DNA from 2 places in the Glutamicibacter sp. NPDC087583 genome. Region 2 is predicted to be linked to the other one. Evidence: riboswitches for the same ligand, from Rfam matches in the RefSeq annotation. Region 2 holds a riboswitch; the other holds the start of a gene.
What was found. A riboswitch is a leader RNA that binds a small molecule or an ion and turns the genes downstream of it on or off. The one in region 2 is predicted to bind S-adenosylmethionine.

Region 1 (5,982 bases), on a different contig from region 2:
ACTTCCTCGTGCCAGGATCCCAGCTGCAGCCACAGTGTTTTCGCGCCTACGGCCAGAGCCTCGTCCAACACGGTAGGCAGGTCATCGTGCTTGCGGAAGACCTCCACCAGATCCGGGGTTTCCGGCAGATCGGCCAGCGACTTGTACACCGGCTGGCCCAGGATCTCATCGAGTACCGGGTTGATGAAGTACACCTTGTACTTGGAGGAGGAGAGCAGGTAGGTAGCCACGAAATAGCTGGCGCGCGATGGCTTGTTCGAGGCGCCGACAATGGCGATGGACTTGGTGTCGCGCAGGATCTCCAGGCGCTGTGCGGCTCCCGGGCCTTCCCAAGTGGTTTCAACGGCAGCCATTAGATTGCTCCCTTCGAAGCGGTTGGCAATGCGCAGGCGGAACCGTCATAGGCCGGTGCCTCGAACCCTGCGGCGGAACCGGCAATCACTTCCTGCGAAGCGGCCAGCGCCTGGTCCAGATCCCAGAGAATATCCTCGACATCTTCCAGCCCTACCGACAGTCGGATCAAATCTTCTGGCACGCCCGCGGAGACCAGCTGCTCGGCGCTCAGCTGCTGGTGGGTGGTGGAGGCCGGGTGCAGCACCAGGGTGCGGGCATCGCCGATGTTGGCCAGGTGGCTGGCCAGCTGCAGGGCCTCGATGAACTTCGAGCCGGCTTCGCGCCCGCCCTTGACCCCGAAGCTGAAGACCGAGCCGACGCCCATGGGCAGCAGCTCCTTGGCCTGCGCGTGCTGCGGGTGGGACTCCAGGCCCGCGTAGTTCACGTAGGTCACGCGCTCATCGGCCTGCAACCAGGCCGCGACCTGCTTCGCATTGGACAGGTGGTTGTCCATGCGCTGCGGCAAGGTCTCCAGGCCCTGGAGCAGCTGGAATGCGGACTGGGCCGGCAGGGCCGGTCCGAAGTCGCGCAGCTGCTCGCTGCGCAGCTTGGTCAGGAAGCCGTACTCGCCGAAGTTGTCCCACCAGGAGACGTTGCCGTAGCTGGCTACCGGTTCGGTCATGGTGGGGAACTTGCCGTTGCCCCAGTTGAACTTGCCCGACTCGATGACCACGCCGCCCAGGGTGGTGCCGTGCCCGCCGATGAACTTGGTAGCCGAGTGGATCACGATGTCCGCGCCGTGCTCGATAGGGCGCAGGATGTACGGGGGAGTGAGCGTCGAATCGACCACCAGCGGGAGATTGTGGCGGTGCGCCACCTCGGCCAGGCCCTTCAGGTCAGCGATGTCGCCGGACGGGTTGGCCACAACTTCGGTGTAGACGGCCTTGGTGTTCTCCTGGATCGCCGCTTCGAAGTCGGCGGGATCATTGGAGTCGATGAAAGTGGTGTTGATGCCGAAGCGGCGCAGCGAGACATCCAGCTGGGTGATGGTGCCGCCATAGAGCTTGGAGGATGCCACGATGTGGTCGCCTGCCTGGGCCAAGGCCGCGAAGGTGACGAATTCCGCGGCCATGCCCGAGCCGGTGGCTACCGCTCCGATGCCGCCTTCCAGCGAAGCCATGCGCTCTTCGAAAGCCGCCACGGTCGGGTTGCCGATACGCGAGTAGATGTTGCCGTACTTTTGCAGGGCAAAGAGGTTGGCCGCATCGTCAGCGTCCTTGAAAACGAACGAAGTGGTCTGGTAGATCGGCACTGCGCGTGAGCCGTGCTCGGCATCGGGGGTGCCTCCGGCATGCAATGCGCGGGTGCGGAAACCAAACTTGTGATCTGCCATGGTGGCTTACGACTCCTTGTCGACTGGGGTTTCGCGTGCACCGCAGGGCGGGCCGCGATCGAGGCAGGAATCCCGGAATCAATGTCGCTTCCTGCCGTGGTCCAACGGGTAAGCGGCTGCATCGTTTCTGGCGGTAGCACCGTATCCACCGGATGTGGCAGGTTGCTGCGGCGTCATCGAACCAGATCTCTCAGCCGCTCGGGATGGTGTAATAATCTTCGCAACATGACCGTTCGTGACCCAACTATGAGTCGTAACGTTGCGTATTGGAGCTGATATCGGAGATTCTTCGATACCTGTTGCCCCGGTTAGGCTGGATTCATGGATACTTCTCTGGCATTGGTTCGACACGGGCAGACAGACTGGAACCTTGCAGGACGCTTGCAGGGACGAACCGATATTCCGTTGAACGATACCGGGCGCGAACAGGCTCGCGAGGTCGGACGCAGGCTCATCGGCCAGAATTGGTCGCTGGTACTTGCTTCACCCTTGGAACGTGCCCAGGAAACTGCCGCGCTGATTGCCCAGCAGATCGGGGCTGAGACGGGGAACGCTGTTCCGGAACTCATTGAACGCGGCTTCGGCCCGCTGGAAGGCCGGATCATGGCCGAGGTCAGCGAAGCGGAATCGGCTGCTGCCAAGGACCTGCGTGAGCCGCGTGCCCAGATCTTGAGCCGTGCAGTGCCAGCGCTGCTGGACTTGGCCAGCAGGCATGCCGGGCGCAAGGTCATGATTGTCAGCCATGGGGCCACCATGCGCACCATCCGCGACGCATTGGCCGGAACCACGGATCCCCAAGGCGTGGAAAATGGCGAAATGCTCCACTTGGACTTGATCCGCCTTGAGCAGATCGCCAGCGAATTGGATCTGGTGGCATTCTAGGAATCCATGGGGTCTCTGCGAGAAGTAAATTTTTTTTCGTTCACGCCTCACAAAATGGTCTCCTCGTACGTTTACATGGTGAGAAGCCATGAAGGCGCAAGAATTCCAGGAGAGCCATGCAAGCACCGTTCGAGCGGATAGTCCAGGACTATGGACTGAACGTCCTGCGCGTTTGCCGTGCCCTGCTTGATGAGCATCGCGCGCAAGACGCCTGGTCCGAAACGTTCCTTGCCGCGCTCAAGGCGTACCCGCAACTGCCGGAGGACGCCAATGTCCTGGCATGGCTAGTGCGTATTGCCCGGAACAAAGCCATTGACGAGTTGCGCAGGAACAAGCCGGAAATCCTCATCGGCCAAGACGTGGACAGCCTGGCCCCATCAGCCCAACGGCCGGATCTGCAGTTGGAAAACCTGCAGCTGTGGCATGAGGTGAACCAGCTTCCTGGCACGCAGCGGCAGGTGGTGGCCTACCGCTACCTGGGCGGAATGAGCTACGCGCAAATTGCCGGAATCCTTTCCGGCACCGAAGCTGCCGCCCGGCGTTCGGGCGCCGATGGGATCAAGAATCTGCGGGCCCGGATGGATGACCAAGAACTATGGCGGGAGCAGCCATGAACGGAAAAAATTATCGGCAGCAGGCTACGGCCGCTGAAGCGCAAGTCCTCGACTCGCTGCAGGACCGGCTCGTTGAACGGGCCCGTGCACGGGAACTTGTTGATGTTGCCTATCGCGTGGTCGATAGCCCCGTGGGGGCCTTGCTGCTGGCCAGTACCGATGCCGGGCTGGTCCGGGTCGCTTTTGAATCCGAAGGCCATGACCGGATTCTGGAGGTGCTCTCGGAAAGGCTCAGCCCGCGGATCCTGCGCGACAAGTCGAGCTTGGATAGTGCCGTCCGGCAACTGGATGAGTATTTCGCGGGCCAACGGCATGGCTTCGATCTTCCGGTGGACTTGCAGCTCTCCACCGAGTTCCGCCGCCAGGTGCAGCTGGAACTGGGTCATATCGATTACGGGCGTACCCTGAGCTACGCCCAGCTGGCGCAGCAGATCGGCAAGCCGAAGGCGGTGCGGGCCGTCGGTTCAGCCTGCGCCACCAACCCGATTCCCATCGTGCTGCCCTGCCATCGGGTGCTGCGCACCGATGGTTCATTGGGCGGCTACCTGGGAGGCTTGGAAGCCAAGTCCGAGCTGCTGAAGCTGGAGAACCCGGACTTCGCCAGCGGCGCCGCGACGCTGTTCTGACGGGCAGTTCCCGCATGAAACAAGTGCTGGGCTGCTGCCTCCCTTGCGGGAAGCAGCAGCCCAGCACTAATTGCTACGGGCTTGCAGCCCAGCAGCTGCTACTTGCTGCGCAGTTCGAAGCGATCTGCGTCCATGAGCTTGGCCCAAGCGGAGGCGAAGTCATTGACGAACTTCTCCTTGGCATCATCCGAAGCGTAAACCTCGGCCAGTGCACGCAGCTCGGAGTTGGCACCGAAGACCAGATCCACGCGGCTACCGGTCCAGCGGCCATCGGTGGTGGTGTAGGTCTGCTCGTCAGCGGACGGGGTCCATTCCAACCCCAGCTCCAGCAGGTTCGCGAAGAAGTCGTTGGTCAACGCGCCTGGGGTGTCGGTGAAGACGCCCAAGTTGGAGCCGTCCCAGTTATTGCCGATGACGCGCAGTCCACCGAGCAGTACGGTCGCTTCCGGTGCCGAGAGGCCCAGCAGATTCGCGCGGTCGATCAGCAGGTACTCGCTAGGCAGCTTGACGAAGCCCGAGTCGTAGTTGCGGAATCCGTCGGAAACTGGTTCCAGCCATGCGAACTGGTCAACGTCGGTTTGCTCCTGGGTTGCGTCTACGCGGCCCGGGGTGAATGGAACCTCGACCTGCTGGCCAGCTGCCAGGGCTGCCTGCTCGACTCCGACGTTGCCGGCTAGGACAACGACGTCCGCGAAGGAAGCCTTGATCCCGGAAGTGGCGTTGAAGTTGTCAACAATCTCTTCCAGCTTGGCAATTACCGGTTTGAGCTGCTCAGGCTGGTTCACGCTCCAGGAGACCTGTGGTTCCAGGCGGATGCGGCCGCCGTTAACGCCGCCGCGCTTATCCGAGGTGCGGAAGGTCGAAGCGGCCTTCCAAGCCGTGGATACCAGCTGCTGGACGGTCAGTCCCGAATCGTTGATCAGGGCTTTAAGTGCGGCAACTTCAGTTGCACCCAAGGTGGTCTGCGGAGCTGCTGGCAGTGGATCCTGCCAGAGCAGGTCCTCAGCGGGAACCTCTGGGCCGAAGTAGCGGGACTTCGGGCCCATGTCACGGTGGGTCAGCTTGAACCATGCGCGGGCGAAGGCGTCTGCGAACTGGTCTGGGTTCTCCTTGAAGTTCTTGGAGATCGGGCCGTAGACCGGGTCGAAGCGCAGGGCCAGGTCGCTGGTAAGCATGCGTGGCTCGCGGTGTTCCAAGGTCTCGAATGCAGGCTGGACCAAGCCGGCTCCGCCATTGTTGACCGGGCGCCACTGCTTGGCGCCTGCTGGGGATTCGAACAGTTCCCATTCGTAGGCGAAGAGGATGTGGAAGAACTCGTTGTCCCAGCGGGTTGGGTGGTAGGTCCAGGTGACTTCAAGACCCGAGGAGACGGTGTCCGCGCCCTTGCCGGTGCCGTGGCCGTTCTTCCAGCCCAGTCCCTGCATTTCGAGCGGAGCTGCTTCTGGATCCGGGCCGATCTTGTCATCGGCATGCGCGCCGTGGGTCTTGCCGAAGGTGTGGCCACCGGCGATCAGCGCGACGGTCTCCTCGTCGTTCATGCCCATGCGGCGGAAGGTTTCGCGGATGTCTACGGCCGAGGCCAGCGGATCCGGATTTCCGTCAGGACCCTCAGGATTCACGTAGATCAGGCCCATCTGCACTGCTGCCAGAGGAGCATCCAGGTCTCGCTTGCCGGTGTAGCGTTCGCTGTCCAGCCAGACCTTTTCAGGGCCCCAGTAGACATCGTCATCTGCTTCCCAAACGTCCTTGCGGCCGCCGGCGAAACCGAAGGTCTCGAAGCCCATGTCTTCCAGAGCCACATTGCCAGCCAGCAGGATAAGGTCGGCCCAGGAAATCGACTGGCCGTACTTCTTCTTCACTGGCCACAGCAGGCGGCGAGCCTTGTCCAGCGAAACGTTGTCAGGCCACGAGTTCAGCGGAGCGAAGCGCTGCTGGCCTGCGCCGCCGCCGCCACGGCCGTCGTGCGAGCGGTAGGTGCCTGCGGAGTGCCAAGCCATGCGGATGAAGAACGGGCCGTAGTGGCCGAAGTCTGCTGGCCACCAGTCGTGCGACTGGGTCATGATTTCGGTCAGGTCGGCTTTTACTGCCGACAAGTCGAGGGCATTGAAGGCTTCAATGTAGTCGAAGTTCTCGT
Region 2 (5,982 bases):
GCCGCTGGTCATCGCGCATTTCCTGCTCGATGCCATCGGCTTCGTGGGATACGCCTTGGTCGGGCCGGCCATCGGAATCGGCCAGTAGCGCCGGTAAGCTGAGCCAATGCAGATTACCGTGCTGCGCGAGGAGGACCTTCGCCAAGCAGTTGAATTGTGGGAAGCAACTGGGCTGACTCGTCCGTGGAATGATGCGCTCGCCGACGCCCGACGGGCTTTGGCCGAGCCTACTTCCACGGTGCTGTCCATCGTTGAGAACGATCAACTCATGGCTACTGCGATGGTTGGCCATGATGGCCACCGAGGTTGGCTCTACTATGTTGCGGTGGATCCGTGCCGGCAGGGCAACGGCCTGGGAAGGGCGCTGGTGGATGCTGCTGTCCTGTGGCTGCGGGATCGCGGCGTGCCCAAGGTGCAGCTCATGGTCCGCGGGGAGAACTCTGCCGTCATCGATTTCTATGAACGACTGGGCTTCGAAGATCAGCACGTCGTGGTCCTGGGGAAGCGGCTGGACCGGCCTTAAGGAAAAGAAAGTAGGTGGGGACGCCATTGTCCCCGCCTACTTGCGATCTCTGCGGAACTGTTTACAGCACCACGGTTCCGGACTCGGTCTCAAAGGTAACCGACATGATGCCCGGAGTGCCATTCGGCGCTTCATATTGCATGGTGACAGCGCCCAAATTGACGTTCTGCGGCTGGCCCAGCCAATCCAGCACCCGTTCACGCGAGCCGGCGATGGAGATCTGGCTGATGGCGCCGGCAGGTTCCAGCGCCTTGGACGGATGCAGCTCCTCGGATCCTTCATCCCAGGAAATCAGGTACGGGCACTGCGGATCGGCGATCAGGCCCTTGATGCCAATCTGCTGCCAGGTCAGTTCGCGGCCATCAGGGAACTTCCGGTTGCCCGGCACCGACTTGCGGCCCAAGCGGTCCTCGGCACTGGATAGATCCTCCACCGAGACGCACCAGCCCATCCAGCCGCCGCCGAGCTCCGAACGGGCGCGAACCGCCTGTCCGAAGGGTGCCTTGTCGCTGGCCGGGTGGTTCAGGACTTCAACCACCTCCAGGTACTGGCCATGCTTGAGCGGGAAGATGACATTGCGTGTTCCGAATCGTGGATGCACGCCGCCCTTGACGAATTCCAGTCCAAGGGACTCGGAGATTCTTTCAGCGGTTGGCAACAGCCCGTCCGGGCCGCATGCATAACTTACGTGATCTAGCCTCATCATGTGCCCATCATGACAACATGTGATGCGAGTCTCTACTTAGGCACACCTAAGTTCCGTGATGCTATCGAATACTCTGCGATGAACCTGCAATATTCGCGAAATATGACCGATTGAGTCCAATCACCAGCCCTTGCGTTGCAAAAATCTTCGGTTTTCGGGCAAACTGGTACCAGGTCATGAGTCCCAGTAACAAGCCCCGGCTTACTGGGCGGCAACCCTCCAACCGCGGTGGGGTGCCCCGGGTGAAGACCTGGCCCTTGAACGCACAAGGCATCAAGGACAAGCGCGGGTTACCCCTGGAAGTCGTCACGATATGGTGCTTCCTGTCGGTGTCTTTTCAGTGGCGTACCCCCATAGTCATGAAACGCTATTTGGAGGAAACCATGAGCAATAACTGGTCATTTGAAACCCGTCAGATCCACTCCGGCCAGACCCCGGATCCGACGACCGGGGCACGGGCTCTCCCGATTTTCCAAACCACCTCTTTCGTCTTCCCCAGCGCCCAGAGCGCTGCTGCACGTTTCGCGCTGCAGGAACTGGAGCCGATCTACACCCGTATCGGCAACCCGACCACCGACGCGGTGGAAACCCGCATCGCTGACCTGGAGGGCGGCGTTGGAGCACTGCTGCTCTCCTCGGGACAGGCTGCCACCACTTTCGCCATCTTGAATTTGGCCGAAGCCGGCGACCACCTGGTGGCCAGCCCCAGCCTGTACGGCGGAACCCAGAACCTGCTCAAGCACACGCTCAAGCGCCTGGGCATCGAGGTCACCTTCGTTTCCGACCCGGACAACCTGGATGATTGGCGCGCCGCGGTGCGTCCGAACACCAAGGCCTTCTTCGGGGAAACCATCTCCAATCCGCGACAGGACGTCCTGGACATCGAGGGCATCTCGGCGATCGCCCACGAAGCTGGCGTGCCGCTGCTGGTGGACAACACCCTGGCCACCCCGTACTTGATCCGCCCGATCGAGTGGGGCGCGGATATCGTGATCCATTCAGCCACCAAGTTCCTCGGCGGACACGGCAGTGCCATTGCCGGTGTCATCGTGGACTCGGGCAACTTCGACTTCGCCAAGGACGCCGACCGCTTCCCGGGCTTCAACACCCCGGACGAGTCCTACAACGGCCTGGTCTTCGCCCGCGACCTGGGTGTCAACGGCATCCTGGGCGCCAATCTGGCCTACATCCTCAAGGCCCGCGTGCAGTTGCTGCGCGATTTGGGTTCCTCGGTTGCGCCGTTCAACGCGTTCTTGATCGCACAGGGCCTGGAAACCTTGTCGCTGCGCATTGAACGCCACGGCCAGAATGCCGTAGAAGTTGCCAACTGGCTCGAAGCCCGCGAGGAAGTGCAGAAGGTCGCCTACGCAGGCCTGAAGTCCTCGCCTTGGCATGAGCGTGCGCAGAAGTACAGCGATCAGGGCGCCGGCTCGATCATCGCGTTCGAACTGGAGGGCGGTTCGGAAGCCGGCCAGGCCTTCGTGGACGCACTGGTATTGCACTCCAATGTCGCGAACATCGGCGACGTGCGCTCATTGGTCATCCACCCGGCCTCCACCACCCACGCCCAGCTCTCCGAAGCTGAGCAGGTTGCGGCCGGCGTGAGCCCGGGACTGGTGCGGCTGAGCGTTGGACTGGAGAATATCAAGGATATTCTGGCCGATCTGGAACTGGGCTTCCAAGCAGTTGCAGCCCTCGAGAACAAGGAACTGCAGGAAACCCTCTAGGCATGGCATCCATTGTGACTACTGAAGATACTCTGCGCGCCGAAGAGCTCGCCGGCGGGCAAGACGGCATTTTGCGCCGTAAGTCCGTGGGGGAGCACCACTTCGAATTCGGTGGATTCCTTCCGGACGTGGTGCTGGCCTATGAAACGTGGGGGACGCTAGCAGCTGATGGCTCCAACGCGGTGCTGGTGATGCATGCGCTCACCGGTGACGCCCACGTTGCGCAAGGCGATTCGCAAAGCGCCGGCTGGTGGGAAGAGCTCGTAGGCCCCGGCGCCACGGTTGACACCAATGAGTACTTTGTCGTGTCCATCAACATGGTGGGTGGTTGCAATGGTTCCACCGGCCCCTCGTCCTTGGGCGACCAGGGCCTGCCCTACGGTTCGAGCTTTCCCTTCGTCACCATCAAGGACTCGGTGCGCCTTGAAGCGCGGCTGGCCAAGAAACTGGGAATTGATTCCTGGCATGCGGTCATTGGCGGTTCGATGGGCGGTGCGCGCGCGTTGGAATACGCCGTCGAGTTCCCCGACCAGGTCAAGAATCTCGTAGTGATGGCCTCGAGCGCGCAGGCGACTGCCGAGCAAATTGCCTTTGCACAGGTGCAAACCCAATCCATCCGGTTGGACCCGCACTTCTGCAATGGCGACTACTACGGCAACGATGCCCGCCCGGACGCCGGTCTTGGCTTGGCTCGCCGCCTGGCCCACATCACCTATCGTTCCGAGGCCGAGCTTGAAACCCGTTTCTCGCGCAACCCGCAGGATGGCGAGAAGCCGACGGGTCTGCTCGAGGGGCCTCGCGGGCGGTACCAGGTGGAAAGCTATCTTGACCATCAGGCCAGCAAGCTGGTGAATCGTTTCGACGCCAACAGCTACCTGGTGCTCACCGAGGCGCTGATGAGCCATGATGTGGCTCGCGGCCATGAATCCCTGGAAGCCGCCTTGGCGCGACTGGCGAAGATCAACGTGGTGGTTGCCGCGGTAACCACTGACCGGTTGTACTTTCCTGAGCAGTCAGTGAAGCTGGCCTCGTCGCTGGCCAAGCCAAAACCGGTGCACTACATTGATTCGCCGATTGGCCACGATGGATTCCTGACCGACGCCACGCAGCTCGACGGCGTGCTTCGGACCTTGGTGTTCGGAGACTGAGCCCCGGAAGGGGCTCGGGAAGATTTCAAAGCCTGAAGCAGTTCCGCCAGTAATCGGTGGAACTGCTTCAGGCTTTTCGTGACTACTTGGCGCTGTCGCCGGCGCCGAGCGAGTCGTTTGGCTTGGTCTGCGCAAACGGCGTGGCCGAGGGCCGCTTCGGGGTGATGCCGTCGCCGGAGGACTGGTGGCGCAGGCGGCGCAATACCCAGGGAGCAAGATGCTCACGCGCCCACTGCAGATCCTCCTTGCGGGCTTCCCGCCAGCTGCGTTCATCCACGGCCGGAACGATTTCGGTGTCCAGCGGATGCGCGACGTTCAGCGAGTCCAGTGCCATGGCGGCAATGCGCTGGTGCCCGGCGGGGGAGAAGTGCAGGCGATCCGGTGCCCACATCTGGGATTGGTGCAACTCCTGCAAGGCCCACATGTCCGCCACGATGGCGTCGTGGCGGGCGGCTACGGTGCGCACGTTTTCGTTGTAGATCGCCACCTTGCCTCGGATGCTTCCCAAAACCGGGGTATCGCGAATATCGGGCCCGGTGAAGAGCAAGAGCGTGGCACCCGTATCGGTGAGCTTGGCTACCGCATTGTCGAGGATATCTGCAATCTTGTCTGGATCCCCGCCCGGGCGCAGGACGTCGTTGCCGCCTGCGCAGAGCGAGATCAGATCGGGCTTCAGGTCAATGCAGGGATCGAGCTGTTCGGCAACGATCTGGCCAATCAGCCGGCCTCGAATGGCGAGATTGGCATACGAGAAGTCCGGGACGGTGCGGCTGAGCTCATGGGCCAAGCGGTCGGCCCAGCCAAGGTGGCGGCCGGTGCTCGACGGGTCGGGGTCGCCGATGCCCTCGGTGAACGAGTCCCCAATGGCGACATAGCGGCGCCACGGATGCAGTGGGGCATTGGCGGATGTTGATGGTTCAGAAGCAGAATCGTTTGGCACGAATCTATTGTTACCAAAGGGTAACTTATAGTCAATCATTCCCGAGGATGATTCCATGAACCGCCGTGCTAGTCGCTCAAAGCGTCCCGGCGCGCCTGCAAGTACTCGTCGCGGGTAATGATTCCTCGCGAGTGCAGGGAATCGAGTTCGGCAAGCTTGTCCTCAAGGGATTTTTCCGGCGCCAGCATAGCTGAATTAGCGGCTCTTGCCATCAGTTCGGTTTCCAGGGTCAGCGGATCAAAACCGGCGCTCTTGGCTTTGCGGTAATTGCGCACCGCTACGAAGATGATCAATCCGATAACGGCGATAAAGAGCATGGCGAACAGGGGAGCGCCGACTGAAAATACGGTGTCCACGTTATCGAATAGGGACGAAGCGCTTCCCGGGTCCGGTTCGATGTACCCGAAACTATCGAGATCCTCTTGCAGCTGCCCCGGAATATCTTCGCTGTATTCAATTTCGTCCATGGCGCCTATTCCTAACTCTGTCGCTGTCTCGTCCGGCGAGAGCGGCGTTCCGGAGGACCGTGAGGCCCTTGGTCCAGTTGAACACGAAAAACTTGAAAAGCTAGGCAATTTTTTGAAGATTTATAATCTTGTAACATGTCAACTGGATTTCGAGGCCTTGGAAGACCATGGTTCCAGGATAGTGCCGGCCAACGCCTTCAGGAGATTCGACGGTGATTACGGGGAAGTTCTGCTGCACCCGGGCGCTGCCATCGCCGGTGGCCGGGGACTTGATGGAATCGGGCCGCGGAAGCGCTGAGCTAGCGAGGTCCTGTTCGATAGTCTTGGGGAACTATGACTATCCCGGACCAGGCTCCAGTGGCCATCATCTCCCGTAACGACGAATCCCGCCTTGGAACTCCGCTGCTGGTGTTCCTGCACGGCTATGGCTCGAATGAACAAGACCTCATGGGGCTCTCGCAGCATCTGCCC

Region 1: it holds a riboswitch for S-adenosylmethionine, as region 2 does, so the genes downstream of both, ACIOU9_RS15615 (O-acetylhomoserine aminocarboxypropyltransferase/cysteine synthase family protein) here and ACIOU9_RS07375 (bifunctional o-acetylhomoserine/o-acetylserine sulfhydrylase) in region 2, are expected to answer to the same signal.

What each region holds. Positions count from the first base shown of each region.
Region 1 is NZ_JBIUWY010000007.1:83,677-89,658, forward strand. Features, by position in the region: gene ACIOU9_RS15610 (CoA-binding protein) at 1-353, opposite strand, end outside; gene ACIOU9_RS15615 (O-acetylhomoserine aminocarboxypropyltransferase/cysteine synthase family protein) at 353-1,726, opposite strand; SAM riboswitch class I at 1,842-1,936, opposite strand; gene ACIOU9_RS15620 (histidine phosphatase family protein) at 2,048-2,608, shown strand; gene ACIOU9_RS15625 (RNA polymerase sigma factor) at 2,725-3,222, shown strand; gene ACIOU9_RS15630 (methylated-DNA--[protein]-cysteine S-methyltransferase) at 3,219-3,848, shown strand; gene katG (catalase/peroxidase HPI) at 3,947-5,982, opposite strand, start outside.
Region 2 is NZ_JBIUWY010000002.1:254,347-260,328, reverse strand. Features, by position in the region: gene ACIOU9_RS07390 (CPBP family intramembrane glutamic endopeptidase) at 1-88, shown strand, start outside; gene ACIOU9_RS07385 (GNAT family acetyltransferase) at 107-523, shown strand; gene ACIOU9_RS07380 (VOC family protein) at 585-1,229, opposite strand; SAM riboswitch class IV at 1,402-1,521, shown strand; gene ACIOU9_RS07375 (bifunctional o-acetylhomoserine/o-acetylserine sulfhydrylase) at 1,613-2,956, shown strand; gene ACIOU9_RS07370 (homoserine O-acetyltransferase) at 2,959-4,104, shown strand; gene ACIOU9_RS07365 (SGNH/GDSL hydrolase family protein) at 4,187-5,044, opposite strand; gene ACIOU9_RS07360 (SHOCT domain-containing protein) at 5,113-5,511, opposite strand; gene ACIOU9_RS07355 (alpha/beta hydrolase) at 5,845-5,982, shown strand, end outside.